DNA from 2 places in the uncultured Psychrobacillus sp. genome. Region 2 is predicted to be linked to the other one. Evidence: predicted binding sites of a transcription regulator. Region 2 holds the regulator's gene; the other holds the start of a gene.
The links. Region 2 encodes NrdR, which represses ribonucleotide reductase genes. Its sites were predicted from a motif close to AACACNATATATNGTGTT; they were not measured.

Region 1 (11,923 bases), on a different contig from region 2:
AAACATTCTCCTCGGCAAATGTAATTTATCACCGTTCGGTGGGGCTTTATCACCGTTCACGAAGATTTTATCACCGGTAGAGTGTTTTGAGGTAGCTCTACATATGCATTAGAAAAATTGATATCAAAAATGAGCTTGGAGATTCATTTTCCAACTCATTTTATTTATATTTTTAATCAATCTTCCGCTTTAAAGTAGCTTTTATTTAAGAAACACTATATTCAGTTAAATAAAAATCATAACACCATTTTTGGATTTCTTCTAAATTTGAAACTAATTAGCTATTTTTTCGTAGCAATAATAAAAGTTAAAGTCGAAAGGAAGATATAATCATGAACCTAGAAGAGTATAAAAAGCGAGCGGCAACGCAAGAGGATTGGTCACCAGGATGGGATGCAATCGATAGAGTTTTTGAGGAGCTTTATCCGAACCAAGAACCTGCTCATTTTGGGACAGACCTACATGCTCGGGCTTGGTTAGGTGGGGACCAATATATTGATGGATATAGTATTTATCAGTCACCTAATGGGTACAAGCATATGGTGACTTATGGGATGACCGACTTGTATGTGAATGATCAATCGTTCGGGGGTAAATGGAGTGGCTGGGGATATGAAATGACGATTAAATTGGCAGAGGAAAATGTAGAGGATTGTTTATGGGCAGTATCCATGCTTTCTAATCTTGCCAGTTATACATATACGCAGAAAAAACCTTTTGAGCCATTTCAGTATGTTGCTGGTAATGGGGGTTCCATCCATATTGGAGTAGACTCTGCGATTACAGCGTTGCTTGTTATAGATGATCCAGAGCTTACAGGGATAGATAGTGTTCATGGTAGAGTTGACTTTCTTCAAGTGGTTGGAATCACCCAAAGGGAATTAGAATTATTAATAGAGGATCCAAGTAACGTCGTGCTTCTTTCGGAGAGAATGAAAAAAGATAACCCTTACTTCATTACTGATATGAAAAGAACTAAGTCGTATATTTGATAAACCGAGTCAACTATAAAAGTAGCAATTTACCATTAAATTTCTTTAGAGGTAAGAGAGGATTCCAGTGGGATGAGAATGTTAAGTGCTACAGCCTTACGAGCGACAGCGACTGGTGGTATTTTATCAGTTAACCACGGGAATTGCATCCTCCAAAATCAAAGAGGAAAAAGATAATTTATGATCAAAAACAAATATTTAACATTTTTGAAACTTTTACCTAAATAGGTTCGTATACCCTTATAGAGCGATAGGAGAGGTCTACCTAGGGGGAACAATATGTACAGATGGATTAATTTGTTAGGTAAATTTCTTTTGGGTATTATTGGGATTGTTTTAATTAGCTGCGTTCCCATCGTCTTGTTTCAAGTAGGTAGCCTCTTTGACTTTTCTTTCTATTTACGAACAATTTTTGAGGTATGTAAAAGTTTGTTTTTACCGTCTGAATGGCATCTTAGCTATCTAGTAATGCAAACAATGGAGATTATTCCGATTAGCATATCGGAATATCTGAAGGGTCCTTATTTGTATTCGATGACTATATTGATAGTCTCTTTGTTGTTTTCCTTGTTTATTTCATTTATATTGGCTATTTTTACGACTATTTCAAATGGTCTGGTCCAAAAGCTTTTACTACAATTTGCAAATATACTAACTGCGATTCCTGATTTTGCATACATATTTCTTATCCAACTAGCCGTAGTACAACTGTATACGATGACAGGTTTACGAATTCTTTCTTTTTATAGCTTAGGGGGAGAGAGGGTTTATGCGGCTCCTGTCATTTGCCTATCGGTGATACCAGCCATTTTGTTTTATAAATTATTGGTGCTTTTATTTAAACAAGAGCTGGACCAGCCATATGTAGAGCTTGCTAGATCCAAGGGGCTTTCTAATGTCGGGGTGCTGATTAAGCACTGTACCCGTAATGTTCTGCAGAGTGTCTTCTTTCAATCAAAATCAATCGTCTGGCTCACATTGTCCTCCTTGTTCATAGTAGAGTATCTTTTTGGGATAGAAGGGATTCTACACTATTTAACGAATGATTTTAGTCCAAAGGGTATTACTTTCATCTTACTATCGATATTCATACCATTTTTTCTATTCTATTCGGTTGTTGAGAATCTGGTTAAACGGGGTCGACAGGAAAAAAGCGTTATGTTTGAAGGGTTGCGAGTTCCGCTCTTAGATCGATTGCAGTGGAAAGCAATTTTTCGATACAAAACTAAGGCACATACACGGAGCTTCAATATATTCTCCAGACAACGTCTGAATATCACAATTCCTGCATTAATAATTGTTGGACTATTCAGTGTGTCCGTCGCCTATTATTTTATCTTTCATGACGATGTAGAGCAGGTAAATTTTTTATATGACGAGAACGGTAGCCTTATCGGAAGGCCACCACTGCCACCATCTAGTAGTATTATTTTTGGTACAGATCCATATGGATATTCTATTCTTCAGCAACTGCTTGTTGGAACAAAATATACAATTGGTATGACTGTGTTAATCGCTACGATCAGAGTAGGCGGAGGATATTTACTAGGAATTCTATATGCATTCTTTTTGAACGAAAGATGGAGAAAGGTAATAAATAGTATCGCCGATGGTATGCACTTTTTACCATTAACATTATTAATGTTTATTTTACTTTTACCAATTTTAACTATTTCAACAAGTGGATTAGAAACAAGCTTAGGAGAAAGGCTTTTCATCCAAGCTTTGATCATGTCCGTGTTAGTCCTTCCCATAACTACTAGTCTTATAGGGAATGAAATGAATGAGGCAATAAAAAAAGAATATGTGCAAAGTTCTGCTGTAATGGGCGGGTCATTAATATGGGTTATTCTGAAGCATATCAACCCACAAATAGGAAGAAAACTTTGGTTATATTGGTCTCAGCATGTAGTACAAGTACTTCAAACACTAGTACATTTAGGGGTTTTATCTATTTTTGTCGGGGGAGCGATAAGCTTTCCAGATAGTGCGAGACTTTCTCCAGTCATTTACGAATTATCTGGAATGATATCTATTGCAAAGGAAGTATTTTTAACGAGACAACTATGGCTGATTCTACCACCATTAGCTATATTTATGCTGCTTATCTTTTGCTTTCAGAAGATAGCAGAGGGCTTCACAGAAAAAGAAATGCAGTTAGGTATACAAAAGAAACGGCGGGAGTTTAAATGGCTTTATATTACAAGGAAGATGGGGAACAAAACGAACAAATAATACTCTTTCTACATGGCGGGGGAGTCGGAGGCTGGATGTGGGACGAACAGGTTCAGTACTTTAAAGGAAAATATCATTGTATAGTACCTGATCTCCCAGGGCATGGTCGTAGTAGGGAGACTGATTTTGTCTCTATTAAAGATTGCGCATTTCAACTCATACACTTACTTGAGGGAAAAAAAGAAGATAAAAAGATAATAGTCGTGGGATTTTCACTTGGTGCTCAAATTGCTATTCAGATGCTTAGTCAGTCTCCCGATTTAATCGATTATGCAATGATTAACAGTGCTCTCGTAAGAAAAGTACCATTTGGAAAGGAAATGGTTAAACCTACTATAAGGTTAACATATCCTTTGATAAAATATAGATTCTTTTCCAAGCTACAAGCTAAACAATTGTATATTGGCCCAAACCTTTTTGAAAAGTACTTTAAAGATAGCAATCGAATGTCTTTAGATACATTAACAATGGTTCTAGAAGAGAATATGTCTTTTCAAGTACCAGATTCCTATGCTGACGTAAAAGCAAGCCTTTTAATAACAGTAGGCGAGAAAGAAAGAAAAGTGATGAAAAGTTCAGCAATTGACCTTTTAAGTAAGCGAGACAGAGCTCAGGCAATTACGATCACTGGTATTGGTCATGGTATTCCAATAGCTGCTCCAGAGTTTTTTAATGATATATTAGAAAACTGGTTAGAAGGTGCAGGACTACTTCTGAACACTAAAGTAATTCCGAAATGTTGAACTAATAATGGAGCTTCTTTAACCAGAAATTACGTAGTCTAGTAAGAAGAATGGCTGTTAGCATGCTTCATTGCATCCCAACTACTATTCAGAATTCTTATGAACGCAAAATTCTTCTAATATATAGAAGAAACTCAATATTTATTGAAGTTAAAATTTAATTGTCGTATGCTTTTTACCTTAAATGTTATCTAAAAAAAAATAAAACACTCCCTTTTTAGTGTTGGGAGTGTTTTACTTTTTTAAAAACCAATAGAATGATTGTCTTCTTCCCAGTCATTTTTTATGGTTCGTTTATTTTGTTTGATCAGCTCGTCGATCCGTGTTTCGTATTCCAGCTTGCCATCATAATGCCAGTTAAGTGCAATGGACATGTACAGCTCGTTTAGTTGAGAAACGGATAAGCCTTTTGATCGTTTAGCTATATCTACTAAGACGTGGTCAAGGAGAATCTTCTTTATATCAAGCTTACGTAAATAATTTTCTCTCACTTGTTGGGGTGGTGAAGGAATTTCATATGCACGATCGAATCTTCCGGCACGGTTAATTAATGCTGGATCAATCTTCTGTGGGTAGTTAGTTGTTCCAATGATAAATAGACCCTCTCTAGATTGTGTTCCGTCTAATGTGTTTAAAAAGACAGATCTTGTATACTCGGGCATCGAGTCAATGTCCTCAATCACCAGAATAGCTGGGGCTAATCTAGAAACAATTCCAAAAACCTCTTGGATGGAGTGACTTCCTGTGAACTCAGTGATTTGCCAATAGACTACAGGAGCTTTCGTAGAGCCGGTAATCGATTTTACTAGTGTCGTTTTCCCGTTTCCAGGGGAACCATATAGTAATATACCTCTTTTATAAGGAAGACCATATTCCTTAAAAAACAAACCGTCCTCTTTAAAAAATTCATCGATGGATCGAAAAATATCTTGTTTGATTTGATTCTCTAGTAGAACCTCTTCTCGAGGAACGACTGCTTGCTCACTATATTTTCTTCGCTGAACCCCTTGATCCGTGTCAACTAAATAGGTGACCGACTGCATTAGAAGCTCGCGAAGCTTTTCATTGATCTCCTCTAAAAAGAAAAGGGCGGCTTGAGGGGAGGTGGAAAAGAAAAAGTAATCCGGCCAAGAGTTACCTTGAGAATAGTTAAATGCCATAGTTACTGCCACCTGATAATCCGGAAACATTATGAGTGTATTCTCAAATGTACTAACCATTCCCAGTTGATTTTCCATAGAAAGTAGGGATTTGCTTGTTATTTTACTTAAAGGCTTAGCTTCGTAAATATTTGCTAAAATTTTATAAGGAATCAATTGATGTTCCATCATTTCAATTAAATTAGTATCTAACTGATTAAATTGATTGTCAATGTTGACTAATTGCCAGTTGCCTGCCTGTTCTTCATTTAAAACATTTGTGATTCGCCTTGTCAGAATAGCAAAATCCTCATAACTTGGATGAATCTCCCGAAATTGTTCTTCGTGGGAAAATATTACTTTCATAGTAGTTCATGCCCCCTTAGTGTAAGCTCTAAACAAAAAAGGTTCCTCTTGTTAAGAAGAACCTTATGTTATACTATTTAGATTTGATTTTGCCGGTCCAGCCCTTAAAGCCGCCTTGTAACTGGTTAAGTTGCGTATGTCCTTTTTTCTTTAAGAACATAGCTGCACGTCCACTTCTTGCACCATTTTGACAATACAGATATACTGGTTTGTCTGGGCGAATTTCTTTGTGGCGTTGTCTTAACTGGGAGGAAGGAATATTTCTTGCTCCAAGGATATGGCCACCATCAAATTCTTTAGGCTCGCGTACATCGATTAATTGAGCTTTACGATAGCCCTCGATGAATTGCTCCTGCGTAAGGTTTGTAACTGTTTTCTTTAGTCGGTATGCTGAAATTCCTGCATAAACTAATAATACGACCAATATTGCTATAATAATATAAAGAGTCTCTAACACGGTCTTTCCCCTTTCTATACTTCCATTATCTATTATAAAAGATTTGCTAGATACAATTCAATCATTTTGGTAAAATGAATAGCGTTGTTAGGGGGGAGAAAGTTTGAAAAAGACAAAATGGTATTTTATTGATTCAGGTCCTTGCGCCCCGTCCTATAATATGGCGCTTGACGAGGCCCTTTTAGATTGGCATAGTGAAGGGTTGATTCCACCAGTGATTCGATTTTATGAATGGAATCCAGCAACTCTATCGATTGGTTATTTTCAATCGGTAGAAAAAGAGATAGATATGGAAGCAGTTAGAAGACTCGGTTTAGGATTTGTCCGCAGACCGACGGGAGGACGAGGAGTTCTTCATGAGCATGAACTTACATATAGCGTGATTGTTTCGGAAAACTATCCAGATATGCCAGCAACAGTGACTGAAGCTTATCGAGTGATCAGTGAGGGACTATTAAAGGGATTTCAAAGTCTGGGATTAGAGGCATATTTTTCTATTCCTAATACTCCAGATAAACTGCAAGCCTTAAAAAGTCCGAAAACTGCTGTTTGCTTTGACACACCAAGCTGGTATGAGCTCGTAGTAGAAGGCAGGAAAGTAGCTGGAAGTGCTCAAACTAGACAAAAGGGTGTTATACTTCAGCATGGTGCAATTCTTTTAGACTTAGATGATGAAAAACTTGTGCAAACCTTTAAATTTTCTTCCGATGAAGTCCGGGAAAAAGTGAAAAATAGCATTAATCAAAAAGCTGTTGCTATAAACAAATTATTACAAAAATCGATACCAATAGACATATGTAAGGATGCTTTTAAAAAGGGATTTTCTGAAGCCTTAAACATTGAATTGGTACCATTTCATTTAAATAATGAACAAAATGAATACGTGAAAATGCTGGAAAGACGGCGTTATGATAATGACGCCTGGAATTTTAAAAAATAAAAGTATGAAAGACATATGGAGAATATGAGGTATAGGAATTAATACTTAAAAATTAATTTGAACAACTAAATTGCTTTACACCTCTATATGTAGTGCCGTATGATAAATGAAACTACTACATCTTGTGTCAATACGAGTTGTAGAAAGGAGGAAAAGAATTGGTAACTACTACAAATGAATCTCAAATAAAATTAAATGTAAAAGAATTAAATCACGATATCGAATTATTTCCTCAAGTACATCCAATAACAGAAGATATGAATCTAACACACAAAGGTGTGTCACGTTTGGTGATGATTGATCGATATTCATTCAAGGATACCGAAAAGAAAACACTAAAAGTAGGGGATTTTGTCGTTTTAACGGTGAAAGAAGACCCTAAATTTCCTGCACGAGGTCTTGGTTATATTGTTTCCATTAACCAGGAAGATAAAACGGCAGAAGTTTTGATCGAAGAAGATTATCGTAGTGCAATCGATGATAGTACTAAAGTTAAATCAGGAATTGTACGCCGTCCTTTAAGTGTTATTGAAAAACCTTTGGAGGTTTTCTATGAGCAAATTGCTAAGCGTAATGCGACTGGACTTGCTTCTGTTGAAGTGACAGAAGAAAAAAGAGCAGAATGGTTCGAAAAGTTCTATCAGCAATTAGTATCACTAAAATTTATCCCTGCTGGACGAGTTCTATATGGAGCAGGTACAGGTACAGATGTAACTTACTTTAATTGTTACGTTATGCCTTTTGTTGCTGACTCACGTGAAGGCATCAGTGATCATCGAAAACAAGTGATGGAGATCATGAGTCGTGGCGGTGGAGTTGGAACAAACGGATCTACATTACGTCCTCGTAATACTTTAGCTCGAGGAGTTAATGGTAAGTCTTCAGGGTCTGTTTCTTGGTTAGATGACATTGCTAAACTGACACACCTAGTGGAACAAGGCGGTTCAAGACGCGGTGCGCAAATGATTATGCTTGCAGATTGGCATCCAGACATCGCAGAGTTTATCATTTCTAAAATGCAAAACCCACGTATCCTTCGCTTCTTGATTGAGAACACAAATGATGAAACAATCAAACAACTTGCAAAGGACAAGCTTAAGTTTAAGCCGCTAACTGCACAAGAAGAAGCAATGTATCAAGGAATTGTAAACTATCAACACATCCCTGGCTTAGGTGGTTTTAGCGATGAAATCATACGCGACGCTCAAACGAAACTAAGAGATGGCGGAACTTTTTCTGTTCACAATCCGGAGTTTTTAACAGGAGCGAATATTTCTGTAACTTTAACTGAGGATTTCATGAAAGCTGTAGAAAAAGATGAAGACTTCGCTCTTCGCTTCCCTGCAACAGAAACTTATACAGAAGAAGAGATGGCTTTTTATAACGAAAATTGGCACAAAATTGGTGATGTTCGTGAGTGGGAGCGTATGGGCTACAAGGTTCGTACCTATCGCACAGTGAAAGCGAAAGAATTGTGGAACTTAATCAATATTTGTGCAACTTATTCTGCTGAGCCAGGCGTATTCTTTATCGATAATGCTAACGAAAAAACAAATGCAACTGCATATGGTCAAAAGGTTGTTGCAACAAATCCATGTGGAGAGCAGCCGCTTGCTCCGTATTCCGTTTGTAACCTTGCAGCAGTCAACCTAGCTCAGTTTGCTAACAAAGATACAAAAACAGTTGATTTTGAAGCATTAAAAGAAACTGTTCGTGTGGGAGTTCGTATGCAAGATAACGTAATCGATGCTACGCCTTATTTCTTAGAGGAAAATAAAGTTCAAGCACTTGGTGAAAGACGTGTAGGTCTAGGTGTCATGGGATTAGCTGACCTTTTAATCTATTGCCAAAAAGAATACGGCTCTGAGGAAGGAAATCTTCTTGTTGATGAAATCTTCAAGACGATTGCAATAGCTGCTTACGAAACATCTGCAGACCTAGCAAACGAAAGAGGTAGCTTCCCGTTCCTGACTGGAGAAACAGAAGAGGAAACGAACAGACTTCGTAAGGCATTTACGGAAACTGGATTTATGCAAACAATGCCACAGGAGATTCGTGAAGCAGTACTTGAAAAAGGTATTCGCAATTCTCACTTATTAACTGTTGCACCTACTGGATCCACGGGTACTATGGTTGGAGTTTCTACTGGTTTAGAACCTTATTATTCATTTACGTATTACCGTAGTGGTCGTTTAGGTAAATTCATCGAGGTAAAAGCGGATATTGTACAAGAATACTTAGATGCAAATCCAGATACTAAAGAAGATGAATTACCTAATTGGTTTGTTACTGCAATGGAATTGCCACCAGAAGCCCATGCAGACGTACAATGTATTATTCAACGTTGGATTGATAGCTCTATTTCGAAGACTGTAAATGCTCCTAGAGGATATACAGTAGAACAAGTAGAAGGTGTTTACGAACGTCTATATAATGGTGGAGCAAAAGGCGGAACAGTATATGTAGATGGAAGCCGTGACTCGCAAGTTCTTACGCTTAAGGCGGAAGAAAACACTGTAAACGATGATACGGTGAAGGAAGAAAAAGTGATGGAAAAACGTCCAATAGTATTGATTGATACGATTCAAGATATACGTTCTACTAACGTTACAATCGGTTCAGAGGTTGGTAATACCTGTCCTGTCTGCCGTAAAGGAACTGTAGAGGAAATGGGCGGATGCAACACTTGTACCAATTGTAATGCCCAGTTGAAATGTGGACTGTAAATTATAGAGAGCATTTGATATAGATTTGAATTAAGATTGTAAAATTTTAAATAAAATTACACCCCTTTGGATTATTTTATCCAAAGGGGTTTTAATATTTCCAAAAAACCTAAATAATTGGAAACCGGAAGATAGCATATAGAGGGCAGTTCATTGAGTATATTATCCACATCTTAGGCTTTCTTAACCAGCGACACTATATTTCTTATAACTAATCTCCGAGATGTTTTTTTGGACGAGAGCCTTCTACCCGTTTCCTTTTTTTCAATCGATGACGCGCTTTCATGACGTTTAATTTTATGTAACCTCTTTTGAAGAAATGTTCTAGCTATTTGTTTAGTAAAACAAGAAAAGGTACAAACTGTCTTTAAAAGGAGGAGAGCAGAAATGAAAAGCTTATCGGTATTGACCAGTTTGGCTGCGGCTATTGGAATTACTGCGTTACTTAAATTTTTACACTTATTCAGTTTTGTTAAATGGAATCCAGTAGGTTTTTCAAAATCCTTTGAGATGTTTGAAGATACGAATGTATACTTACGCTGGCTGGTTTTATTTTTAGTTATTTGGGTTATTAGTATAGTGATTTATTATATAAGTCTTTTAACTTCCAAAGTACCCGTTGCTATATCTAGCCTTATTTTTGGGATACTTCTCGCATTTGTTGTAGAGTGGTTAATTAGCGATGCTGGAACAATGCTTAAAACGATGAAGAAACTGTCCATACCATTTATTTGTATTGTAGTTATTGGAATGCGTTTTCTAATGGAGTCAGCTATTTTTCATTCAAAGGATCAGCCCATCGCAAAATGAAAATTTACCACCCCTCTTTACTATGATAAAATAGACTATAGTGTTTATTTTGAAAATGGGGAGAGGGAAATTGATGAAATTAGAAAAGCTGCGTTTAGCATTAGAAGAAAGAGGCGTTGACGCATTATTGATAACAAATGATTACAGCCGTCGATATATCACCGGATTCACTGGGACAGCGGGTGTAGCAATAGTTTCTAAAAATGATGCAGTTTTTATTACAGACTTCAGATATACAGAACAAGCTGCTAGTCAAATAAAGGATTTCCGTATAGTTCAACATGCTAAAACGTTGATCGAGGAAATTTCCCACCAAGTAAACGAAATGGGTATTAAATCACTTGGGTTTGAAAAAGATGACGTAACATACGGTGTATATGAATTATATAAGCAAGCTGTTTCAGCAGATTTAGTACCTCTATCAGGTGTAGTAGAAAAAATTCGCTTGATAAAGACGGACGAAGAGATTAGTATAATAAAGGCAGCTTGTCGTATTGCAGATGAGGCATATGAGCATATCGTGACTTACATAAAACCCGGCATGACAGAACTTCAAGTCTCGAACGAACTAGAATTCTTTATGCGTAAACGTGGCGCTACCTCCTCTTCTTTTGATACAATAGTAGCTTCAGGTACGCGTTCTGCATTGCCGCATGGTGTAGCAACAGATAAAGTAATTGAAGTTGGCGATTTTGTAACATTAGATTTCGGAGCACTTTACAACGGGTATATTTCTGATACTACTCGTACACTTGCAGTAGGAGAGCCGAGTGAAAAACTAAAAGAAATTTATCAAGTAGTTTTAGATGCTCAATTATTAGCTCTTGAAAAGGTTCAACCAGGAATGACAGGTAAAGAAGCGGATGCCATTGCACGAGACTATATTGCGTCAAAAGGATATGGTGAGGCATTTGGTCATTCACTTGGTCATGGTATTGGTCTTGAAGTACATGAAGGACCTGGTTTATCTTTCCGATCCGACATTGTTTTAGAGCCAGGAATGGTTATAACAATTGAACCGGGAATTTATCTGCCGAACATCGGTGGGGTGCGTATAGAGGACGATGCACTAGTTACGGAGAATGGATTAGAGAAGTTAACACATTCGACGAAAGAGCTACTTATATTATCGTAATTTGGAGGGAAATAAATGATTTCAGTAAATGATTTTAAAACAGGTTTAACAATTTTAGTAGATGGCGTTCTTTACCGTGTTCTTGATTTTCAACACGTAAAGCCTGGTAAAGGAGCAGCGTTTGTTCGTTCAAAACTTAGAAACTTACGTAACGGCTCTGTAAACGAAAAAACATTCCGTGCTGGTGAAAAAGTAGAAAAAGCACAAATTGATAACAAAAAAATGCAATATCTTTATGCGAGTGGAGATCAACATGTATTTATGGATACAGATTCATACGAGCAATTAGAGCTTAATGAAAACCAAATCGAATATGAGTTGAAATTCCTTCGTGAAAACATGGAATTACAAGTAATTCAATACCAAGGAGAAACACTTGG
Region 2 (11,923 bases):
AGGAATCTTTTGCATTTGTGCTTCGCGAATCTTGTAGCCAAGCTTTTCTTCACGGTCATCCATTTCTACACGGAACCCAGCTGCAACTAATTGCTCTTCAATTTGCTTAGCATACTCGAAATGTACTTCATTAGAAACTGGAATAATCTCAACTTGTACTGGTGCCAACCAAGTCGGGAAAGCACCTTTGTATTCTTCAATTAGGAATGCAACAAAGCGTTCCATAGTAGAAACTACTCCACGGTGAATAACAACAGGACGATGTGGTTTTCCATCTTCTCCTACATATGTTAGATCAAAGCGCTCTGGTAGTAAGAAGTCTAATTGAACTGTTGATAATGTTTCTTCCTTACCAATAGCAGTTTTCACTTGAACATCTAGTTTTGGACCGTAGAATGCAGCTTCGTCTTCTGCTTCAATATAATCTAATCCTAATTCATCCATAGCTTCTTTTAGCATGCTTTGAGCTTTTTCCCACATTACGTCGTCATCAAAGTACTTTTCTTTATTGTTAGGGTCTCTGTAAGATAAACGGAATGAGTAATCTTTCAAGTCAAAGTCTTTATAGACAGAGATGATTAATTCAACAACCTTTTGGAATTCCAATTTAATTTGATCTGGACGTACAAATAAATGGGCATCGTTCAACGTCATCCCACGTACACGTTGAAGTCCTGATACTGCTCCAGACATTTCATAGCGGTGCATTGTTCCTAGCTCCGCGATTCGTAGAGGAAGGTTACGATAAGAATGCATACCGTTTTTGAAAATCATCATATGGTGCGGACAGTTCATTGGACGTAATACTAGTGTTTCATTGTCCATCTCCATAGGAGGGAACATAGAGTCTTGGTAATGCTCCCAATGTCCTGATGTCTCATAAAGTTCTTTAGACCCTAAAACTGGTGTGTAAACGTGTTTGTAACCAAGCTTTAGCTCCTTGTCTACAATATAACGCTCAATTACGCGTCGGATAGTTGCACCGTTTGGTAACCATAGAGGTAAACCTTGTCCAACCTTTAAAGAGTTAGTGAAAAGCTCTAGCTCCTTACCAATTTTACGATGGTCACGTTCTTTTGCCTCTTCCAACATTTTAAGATGCGCTTGAAGGTCCTCTTTTTTAAAGAAGGCAGTTCCGTAAATACGTTGAAGCATTTTATTGTCACTGTTACCTCTCCAATATGCTCCTGCAATGCTTAACAGTTTAAACTCTTTTAGCTTTCCTGTAGAAGGAACATGAACACCACGGCAAAGGTCAAAGAAATCTCCTTGCTCGTAAATCGAAACTTGTTCTCCAGCTGGTATCGCTTCAAGAAGCTCTACTTTATACTCATCATCCTGAAACTTTTCAAAAGCTTCTTCACGAGAAACGTCATGACGAATAATTTCGATGTTTTCATTAATAATTTTTTTCATTTCTTTTTCTATTAAAGGTAAGTCATCAGCTGTAATTGGCTCTGGTGAGTCAATATCATAGTAGAAACCATTTTCAATAACTGGTCCGATTCCTAGCTTAACATCTTTAAATAGACGCTTTACAGCTTGTGCCAGTAAGTGAGCTGAACTATGACGCAGAATTTCTAACGCTTCATCTGACTCAGGAGTAATAATCGCAATCTCTCCATCCTCAGTAATCGGTGTTTTAAGATCGATCAGCTGACCGCTTAATTTACCTGCTAAAGCTTTTTTTCGAAGCCCTGGACTAATAGATTGTGCTATTTCTTCTGTAGTTGTTGATGAAGGAAACTCTTTTACTGCTCCATCTGGAAATTGTAACTTAATAACATCTGCCACGTTGAACACTCCTTAATAATTTTGGATTAAGTATCAGCCTAAAATCGCTCTTCCCTTGAGCAGATTAGCTGGTTTAGGTAAGACGATTATTTTAGACAAAATAAAAAACCCCGTCCCGGTAAAGGGACGAGGTTTAAATCGTGGTTCCACCCTTCTTCTATCTATACGAATATAGACGAAGCTTTGCATCGGTTAACGGACCGGTGACCGGCAAGCTGCTACTACAATTTCACAGCTGCTGCTCGGAGGTGGTAAATCGATTGCCGGTACTTAAGAAGCTTTCAGCCAAGGCTTCTCTCTCTAAAAAGTCGTACAAACTGATTATTATCCTCTTCAACGCATCTACTTGTTCTTATGAAAATGATTATACGCCACGACTTTAGCATTTGCAAGTAGTTATTTATGCTCTCTCCAGTTCTTCCCTTGAAGAGCAACTGGGATAGTCAGCGCTTTGATCCGTTCCATAATACGTCCTGCTTTTACTACCTCTTTTTCTCCTCGTTGCGTATAAGAAAGATGATGCTGTAATTCATCATAGTTAAAGTTAGAAGACATAAAGGTCGGAAGCTGTTCTGACATCCTGTAGTGGAGAATAGTTCCTATAATTTCATCACGAGTCCAGCTAGACATTGTTTCTGCACCAATATCGTCTAGCATAAGCACAGGTGCTTTTTTTACAAACTCTACTTTTTCAGGTAGAGATTGATCTTGTATAGCCTGTTTCATTTCGCGAAGAAATTCAGGGACGTATACAACTACTGAATGAATATGTCTCGCTGCTAGTTCGTTTGCTAGTGCGCCCAATAAGTAGGATTTACCGACACCAAACTTCCCGTAAATATAAAGTCCTTTTGCAGGCAATTTATTTGTTCGTTCCCATTCATTTAAGAAGTCCTTAGCAGCTCGAACTGCTACAACACGGCTATCATCTTGTAAGTCTAAGCTTGAGAGACTAGCCTCCATCACCTCTTTAGGCATATGAATACTGTCTATCATAGAGGTCACTTTTTTACGCTCATCCTCTATAACCCCTCGTTTACACCTTACATACTCAACATCTATTAGGCTTCGGTCTAACACTAGCTTCGGCTCATAGCCCTTCATAAAATTCGCACATTCGTCTAAGGAAGGACAGCCCTTGCAATCATGAGACTGTGATTTATATTCATATAACTTACTCAAGCTCCGATTGATTACCTGTTTAGATATTTCATCTGAGTTTTCCTCTATAAATGCTTGTATATTTGGTTCCTCTAATACTTCCTGCTGCAGCTCATCCAATCGAGAAGTAAATTCAGGAGTGACTACTCTTTTGAGCGTTTCATTAATCCGTTCCATTTCCTTCACCTACCTTTTCATCATTCCTAGTTCTTCTAATAGCTTTTGTCTTTCAGCATCTATATCTTGTATGCCATTCGTTTCTTTTCCTGTACGCTTTAACTCGTCATCTTTTTTATAAAACCAGTCTGGCACCTTTTCTTCTCTAGTCGGTTTTTTCGAATATGTCTTTTGCTTAGATCCTTCGCTTTTCCATTTCATGTACTGCTCGTGCTCGTTTCTAGCTAATTCCATAGCTTCCTTAGCTGTTTTAACATCCTTGCGCATCCAGTGAGAAGCAATCTTTTCTGCATAATTCTTCGTCAGCTTCATGTCCGTACGAAGAAGCACATATTGTAACAGGACATTAACTACCCCGATAGGCATTTTATAATGCGTAACAAAATAATTGGCTAACTGAACGTCTGCAAGTATAGGTTCTTTCCCATTTGCAATATCCTTCAAGACCTTTGCAGGAGCAGTCGTTTCCAAATATTGAATCAGCTCTTCTTCTTTGGTTAGTTTCTTTTCGTCTGTTTGTACTACTTTCGAAGCTGGTTCTATTTTTTGAATAACTGGGGCAGTGCGAGAGACCGTTAACTTATAATACTCTGCACAAGCTTTTTTCAATCTAGCATCCGAAAGACGAAGTTCATCATCCAAAGCTAGAATAACGACCTTTTGCATTTCTACTGGCGATAGATTATACAAAAATGCAAGCTTTGCAATTACTTCCTTAGCTTCTGTTGTCATGGCAGACTTCGGAACTAGTTGCTCAGATAGGCCATCTTGTAGCAAGGAGAAATCGAAATCCTCGTAATAGAAAGGTACAGAACTATTTCGTGTCTTTGACTGAAAATTTTCTTCCGTTGATGCAGGTAAACCTGTTTTAGTAGTTGGTTTAAAAACATCCACAAAGGTTCTTGAGACGTCTGTATACTCATGTTGCCAGTTAGACGTTTGAATGTAACGGCTTCTAAGCTGTTTATATGCACTTTCCCCAATTTTGTTTAGTAGGAACATGGATAACAAAGGATCCTTTAGAAAAGATTCCGCATCTAGAGGAGCTTCAAGTTCATAGCAGAAGCTGCGTCCATCTCCATTGGGCTTTTGCCATGTGCGCAGCAGGCCAATTGCTTCTAGCGCTATTCTCGCTTGAAAAACTTTTCCCAATGATAAGCCAAGGACATTTAATAAATGATAATGTGTCCATTGGTTTTCACTTTGCATTTCTCCATCAGCCCATAACGTCAAATAAAGGCTCATGCTTTCTGCTCCGACTAGTGGCTGATAAAATAACGTTAGCAGCTGACGATCATAATCAGAAAAAGAATACGGCAAGCGAATCATATATGTATCTGTCGAGTGTAGCTCCTTATATAACATCACTTGTTTACCTACTCCTTAAATAATTGCTTATAATGAAGGATTCTTTTTTAAGATCTCCTTTAACTCATCAATGAAAACATTTATGTCTTTAAACTGGCGATATACGGAAGCGAATCTTACATAGGCAACCTCATCAATCTCAGCAAGCTTGTCCATGACCTTTTCGCCAACTTCCTCTGATTTAACTTCAGAGTTACCTGTTCTTCTTAGTTCCTTTTCAATATAAAACACAACTTCCTCTAATTGGTCAAGTGCAACAGGTCTCTTTTCACATGCACGTATTAGCCCTCGCAATATTTTCTCTCGGCTGAATTCTTCTCGAGATCCATCTTTCTTTACGACAATTAAAGGAGTTTCCTCTACCTTTTCAAAGGTCGTGAAGCGAAACCCACAATCTTCACACTCTCTCCTTCTTCTAATTGCCTTATTATCATCTATCGGTCTGGAATCGACCACTTTAGTGCCATTAAATTGGCATGCTGGGCATTTCATAGAACCTCTCCTAAACGTTTGCTTTAATTTTGTATACCTATTATAACAACTTTTCCTCATAAAATCGAAAAAGCAGAGGAATAAATTCCTCTGCTCACTCAGTTTTGTTCATGTTTCATTACACTTGAACTGTCATGCGTTCTTTAGGTGCCTTGACTGGACCCATTCCACGTGGCATTTCGAGCGTTTCGCGTGTTCCAGCATTAAGAGCATCTGCAATATAGTTAGCCGCGATTGATGGATCTAAATCACCACAAGTATACACATCAATGCTTGCATAACCGTGCTCTGGAAAGCTGTGAATCGTTAGATGCGACTCGGAAATTATAACGACTCCACTTACACCTTGTGGTGCAAATTTGTGAAATGCAACTTCTCTAACTTCTGCACCTGATTTTAGTGCAGCATCAACAAATGTTTGTTCGATAAATTGCATATCGTTAAGTTTGTCGAAATCGCACTCCCATAGTTCTGCAATAATGTGACGTCCCATTGTCTCCAATGTCCGTTTCCCCCTTTGATAAGTTTTATTTTTAACATCAAAGTTGACTACCACGGGGGAAAGTTAGTCCTAAGAGGTCCTAACCCTTTAAGTAGTCTATGTACTAGAAGTACACGATTTCCATTATAAAACATTTTAACTAATAGTGCAATATAAAAAAACCTCTTTCTAGTAATACTAGAAAGAGGTAGGTATTATGTTAATATTAGGAAAAAATATTCATTAGTAAAGCATAATGTCAGACTCAATTAAATTAAATAATAAGTTATTCCGATATTACAATCCACTTGCAACTTTTTTAGCTAAGTCTACCACTCTTGCAGAATAACCCCATTCATTATCATACCAAGCAAGTACTTTAACTTTTGTTTTACCCATTACCATAGTAGTCAGTCCATCTACAGTACTAGAATTAGTAGTTGTATTGAAATCAATCGAAACCAATGGCTCATGCGTAATTCCCAAAATGCCCTTCATAGAGCCCTCGGCTGCTTTTTGGAACGCAGCATTTACTTCTTCCGCTGTCACTTCTTGTTGAACATCCACAACTAAATCTACTAAAGAAACATTAGGAGTAGGAACGCGTAAAGCCATTCCATGAATCTTTCCTTCTAGCTCTGGCAATACAAGTGAAAGGGCTTTCGCTGCACCGGTCGAAGTAGGAATAATAGATTGCCCGCATGAACGCGCACGTCTTAAATCTTTATGGGGATTATCTAAATTATTTTGGTCATTTGTATAGGCATGAACTGTAGTCATTAAACCGTTTTCAATACCAAAGGCATCGTTTAATACTTTTACTACTGGTGCCAAACAATTAGTTGTACAGCTTGCATTTGAGATGATTTGGTGATTTACTACGTCTAGCTTTTCATCGTTAACACCAATGACAATCGTTGCGTCTTCATTTTTGGCAGGGGCTGTAATAACAACCTTCTTAGCCCCAGCTTTTATGTGACCAGAAGCTTTTTCTCCATCATTAAATTTACCAGTAGATTCAATTACGATATCTACATTCAATTCTTTCCATGGAAGCTTTTCTGGCTCACGCTCGTTGACGATCTGTACATGTTTACCATTTACGATTAGAGCATTATCCCCAATCTCAATTTCTCCAGAGAAAGTTCCATGTGTAGAATCATATCTTATTAGGTGAGCTAAAGTTTCTAATGGGTATCTAGCATTAATAGCTACTACATTAAGTTCCTCTTGTACGATCGCTTGGCGAAATACCATTCTACCGATTCTTCCAAAACCATTGATTGCAATTGAAGCTGACATATAATAAGTCCTCCTATAACGTGTGATACTTTTTCTTTTATATTCATGCATTAGTATAACACAATTTTAGAATTATGTAGCCTTAAAATACCCTGTTTTTAAATTCGTTATTTTCAAATAATTATTACTTCCAAGCTCTAAGAATTTTTTCTAGCTGCTCCCTAGTTGACTCCAAAGTGCCGTTATTATAAATGACAGCATCTGCACCCTTTTCCTTAATAGAAAGTGGCAATTGTGATTGAATTCTTGCTTTTGCTTCCTCTTTGGAATAATTATTTCTAGCCATTAGCCTGTTCAGTTGAGTTTCTTCTGATACAGTAACGACAATAATTTTATCCACGTAAGATTGGAGCTTACTTTCAAAAAGCAATGGGATATCCATAATAATAACCGGGTGACCCGCTAGTAACATCTTCTCTTTTTGGCTCATCATTTCCGCACGAATGGCTGGATGCATGATATCATTCAGCTGCTTTCTTTGGGCGGGAGAAGAAAAAATTATTTCACCTAGCTTTGGGCGATTCAGTTCTCCATCCGGAGTAAGTATCTCTTCTCCAAAAACCTCCGTAATTGCCTGAAGAGTATCTGTTCCTTTTTCCACAACGATTCTTGCTACAAGATCTGCATCAATAATGGGATATCCCATTTCCTTTAACATATTTGACACCGTACTTTTGCCGCTAGCGATACTTCCAGTCAATCCAATGATCATGATGAATCCTCCGTTACTTTTGGCACGAACCACAATAGGTAGATGTTCGGCCAGCTATTGTTTTCTGCTTGGTAGCTTTCCCACAGATTGGGCAGCTTTTTTTGCTATACATTTGTAGTCTATGCTGCATCGTTCCTGCTCCGCCATTTATAGAACGATAATCTGAAATAGTACTTCCACCATTTTCAATGCTGTCTAATAGCACTGCTACAATTTCATGGAACAACTGAATTTTTCTAGCTTTACTAATTCTTTTTACTGTCCGTGCAGGATGTATTCTAAGATTAAATAATGCCTCTGTAGCATATATGTTGCCACAGCCTGAAACGACATGACCATCCATTATAAATTCCTTGATTGCCTTGTTTTCATAACGAGGTAAGCTGCTCATATAGAGGAAATGCTCTAGTGCATGATCAGCAAAAGGCTCAGGGGCCATCAAAAGTAATGGGGGATAATCTGCCTCTGTTTCTAATAGACGCAGCTCGCCAAAGCGACGTATGTCCGCATATACAAGCATGTCTCCCTCTTCAAAGTTAAGCGTGACGTGACTATGCTTTTTAAATTTTTCCTCCAAGATGTCATCCAAAGTCCTTACATAAAACCACGCACCCGACATGCCCAAATGAGAAACAAGCAGAAATGGTTCTCCATTTTGGTTTTTCAAATGAAAGTAAATATATTTCGAGCGACGTTCAATTCGAGCGATCACCATACCAGGAAGAGCAGCTTGGAATGTCTCCACGTCTGCTCCCTTGATAATAGCTTCCTTTCCAACTTGCTTTGATTTTATGATGGTTGGAGAAACATCCACTGATTGAATCAACTTACCTGTGACAACAGGCTGAAGTCCTCGAACAACACCTTCCACCTCTGGTAATTCTGGCATACATAAAACTCCTTACTTTGTATCGTACCAAGATGATCCAAATGCATACTCCACTTTTAGAGGAACGTTTAGCTCAATCGCAGACTCCATTACCTCAGGAACAATCTTCTCGAGCAGTGCAATCTCTTCTGGAGGAGCCTCGAATATTAGCTCATCATGTACTTGAAGAAGCATCTTGGTTTGCATGTTTTCTTTTTTAAGTCGTGCTGCCATATCAATCATCGCTTTTTTAATGATATCTGCTGCGCTTCCTTGTATAGGCGTGTTCATAGCTGTGCGTTCAGCAAAGCTTCTCAAATTAAAATTAGAGCTAGTTATTTCCGGCAAATATCTTCTGCGATTCAAAATGGTCGTAACGAACCCTTTTTGCTTAGCTGTTTGAATACTGTCATCCATATATTCCTTTACCCCTGGGAAGCTTTTCAAATACTTTTCGATAAATATAGCAGCTTCTTTACGAGTAATATCTAAGCTTTGAGATAGACCGTAATCACTAATTCCATAAACGATACCAAAGTTAACTGCTTTTGCTGCGCGGCGCATATTTGAATCGACAGCGTCAGCCTCGACATGGAATACATCCATAGCTGTTTTAGTATGGATGTCCATATTATTTTTAAAGGCTTCCACTAGGTTTGCATCCTCTGCCATATGGGCAAGCACTCGTAGCTCTATTTGAGAATAATCGGCTGCAAACATTACCCATTCAGGATTACTTGGTACAAACGCTTTACGAATTTTTCTACCTTCCTCAAGACGGATTGGAATGTTTTGTAAGTTAGGATTGATAGAGCTTAAGCGTCCAGTTGTTGTTAGCGCCTGTTGGTATCTCGTATGAATTTTCCCGTCACTCTCATGGATTTCTTTTAAAAGTCCTTCGATATAGGTTGAATTTAACTTCCCTAATTGACGGTACATTAGAATTTGTTCAATAATTTCATGCTCACTAGCTAGTTTCTCTAACACATCAGCTGCAGTAGAATAGCCAGTCTTCGTTTTCTTAATAGGTGGCAGCCCTAGTTTTTCAAAAAGGATAACGCCAAGCTGCTTTGGTGAATTAATATTAAATGCTTCTCCCGCTAAAGCATGGATGTCACCTTCAATTTGCTTCAGCTTGATTTCTAAATCATGGCCCATCTCAACAAGTACTTGCTTATCCACCTTTACTCCATCTGATTCCATTGTTCCTAAAATAGATGCTAGTGGTAATTCCAACTCCTTGTATAACTTAAATTGTTCATTTTCTTTTAATTTCTTTTCAAGTATAGGTTTTAAATGCCATAAAGCCAGTGCCTTTCTAGTGGCATGCTCCGCAAGCTTCTCTTGCTCGGGAACAGACTTTTTGGCTCCTTTTCCGTAAATTTGCTCATTGCTTAATACGTTATAATAACCATATTCTTTCCCTATTGTTGCAACATCATCTGCAGTCAAAGAAGCATTATCTATATAGGCTGCCAGTGTTAGGTCAAACTCCACCCCAGCAATGCTTACTCCATGTTTTCTGCTTACTGCTTGCGTTGCTTTTGAATCCACCACATATTTTATTTTGGACTCATCCTCTAGCCAAGCACAAAATTCTTTTGATTGGAAAGCTGTTTCGCCAGGAATAAAATAAGATTTTTCCCCATCTGACAATGCAATGCCCAATAAATCCGCTCTATGGTACTGTTCATCATATAATTCTAAGTGCAGGGACATTTCATCTACTAAGAAACTAGAGTTCACGTTCTCTACAATTTCAAAAGTCATTTCCGTGGTAGAATGCTCCTCTGCCACATACTCCGTTTTTTCCAATAAAGTTTTAAAGGATAGCTCCTTCCATATGGAAATGACGTCATCCATGTTTGGACCACTATAAGTGATATCCTCAAGTGACACATCGATAGGAGCGTTTATTTCAATAGTTGCAAGCTCCTTGCTCATCTTCGCCTGCTCTTCATTGGCTATAAGCTTTTCTTTTAGCTTAGCACCACTAACTGAATCGAGTGCTTGGTATAGTTGCTCAACAGATCCATGCTCCTTTAAAAGTTTAATGGCTGTTTTTTCACCAACGCCTGGAACTCCCGGAATGTTATCAGAGGAATCCCCCATTAATCCCTTCATATCGATGATTTGAAGTGGTGTAAGTCCGTATTTTTCTTGAACGTGCTCTGGTGTATATTTCTCTATGTCTGTTATTCCTTTTCTCGTAATATACACTGTAGTCGAATCAGTAGCTAGCTGAGTTAAATCCTTGTCACCTGACACAATGACAACCTGCTGTCCCTTCTTTTCAGCCTGTCGACTTAGAGTCCCTATAATATCGTCTGCCTCGTACATTTCCAGCTCATATCGTTTAATGCCATAAGCATCTATAAGCTTGCGTAAATATGGAAATTGCTCTGAAAGCTCGGGTGGAGTCTTCTGTCTTCCTCCCTTATATTCTCCAAAAGTTGAATGGCGGAAGGTAGTTTTCCCTGCATCAAATGCCACGAGCATGTGTGTAGGATTCTCTTCATCCATAATTTTTTGAAGCATCATTGTAAAGCCATAAACAGCGTTTGTATGTATTCCATGTTCGTTCGTTAATAAAGGAAGGGCAAAGAATGCACGATAAGCTAAACTATTCCCATCTAATAATAGAATTTTTTCGGATGACATGAATTATTCACTCCTTAGTTATATTGTTTTCCATTAGCTTGTACAACGTATTAAAAAACGGTATTTTATATTTTAAAAATAAAATCGTCATTCCCTATATCTTACCACGACAGTAAGGGGAATGACGATTCATATACTATTCTAAGTATCCAGATAGGATGTTGGCATAAGGTGAATCGGACGGAATAACAATCATCGTATCTTCACCGATTGTCTTCTTATAGGATTCTAATGTTCTATATAAAGAATAAAATTCAGGGTCCTTTGAAAAGCTAGTATTATAAATTCTTGCAGCCTCCGCATCCCCTTCAGCTCTTAGAAGAGCAGCCTCTTTTTTAGCTTCAGCTATCATCTTCGTAACTGTACTATCCGTTTCCGCTTCAATTCTTCTCTTATCAGCATCACCAGTAGACAAAAACTTTTGAGCAACACTTTCACGGTCGGAAATCATCTCGTTATATACAGACTGCTCATTTTCTTCTGGCAGGTCGGTTCTTTTAATACGGACATCTACTACTTCTATTCCATATTTATCTTTAGATAGAAGTTCATTTACTTCTTTAGTAATCTGGTCATTTAAACTACCACGCGATGAATTTTCATCATTAATGATTTCACTATAATTTAATTGACCAAGCTCTGATCGCACTACTGAATATATAAATTCCTCCATACGAGAGCTTGCATTCACTATGTTTCCTGCATTAGAAATCATGTCCTTTGGATTGACTACTCTCCAAACTGCATAATTATCGATAATTATACGTCGCTTATCCATTGTATTGATCTCTGCCTCAGATAAATTATGATTCATTTGGTATTTTGGAATGGTCGTTACACTTTGTATAAATGGTATTTTCATATGCAGGCCGGGAGAATCTTTAATACTTTTAATCTCACCGAACTG

Region 1: the regulator NrdR is predicted to act here: its motif matches at 6,952-6,969, upstream of Q0371_RS15695 (vitamin B12-dependent ribonucleotide reductase).

Annotation. Positions count from the first base shown of each region.
Region 1 covers NZ_CALIED010000076.1:55,142-67,064, reverse strand. The annotation lists gene Q0371_RS15725 (suppressor of fused domain protein) at 333-992, shown strand; gene Q0371_RS15720 (ABC transporter permease subunit) at 1,272-3,227, shown strand; gene Q0371_RS15715 (alpha/beta hydrolase) at 3,182-3,970, shown strand; gene Q0371_RS15710 (ATP-binding protein) at 4,213-5,475, opposite strand; gene Q0371_RS15705 (rhodanese-like domain-containing protein) at 5,549-5,932, opposite strand; gene Q0371_RS15700 (biotin/lipoate A/B protein ligase family protein) at 6,036-6,872, shown strand; gene Q0371_RS15695 (vitamin B12-dependent ribonucleotide reductase) at 7,031-9,598, shown strand; gene Q0371_RS15690 (DNA helicase) at 9,986-10,408, shown strand; gene Q0371_RS15685 (aminopeptidase P family protein) at 10,479-11,543, shown strand; gene efp (elongation factor P) at 11,559-11,923, shown strand, end outside.
Region 2 covers NZ_CALIED010000063.1:5,312-17,234, forward strand. The annotation lists gene thrS (threonine--tRNA ligase) at 1-1,794, opposite strand, end outside; T-box leader at 1,914-2,140, opposite strand; gene dnaI (primosomal protein DnaI) at 2,191-3,132, opposite strand; gene Q0371_RS12110 (DnaD domain protein) at 3,142-4,497, opposite strand; gene nrdR (transcriptional regulator NrdR) at 4,528-4,992, opposite strand; gene speD (adenosylmethionine decarboxylase) at 5,111-5,494, opposite strand; gene Q0371_RS12125 (glyceraldehyde-3-phosphate dehydrogenase) at 5,771-6,775, opposite strand; gene coaE (dephospho-CoA kinase) at 6,900-7,487, opposite strand; gene mutM (bifunctional DNA-formamidopyrimidine glycosylase/DNA-(apurinic or apyrimidinic site) lyase) at 7,501-8,376, opposite strand; gene polA (DNA polymerase I) at 8,389-11,016, opposite strand; gene Q0371_RS12145 (protease modulator HflC) at 11,153-11,923, opposite strand, start outside.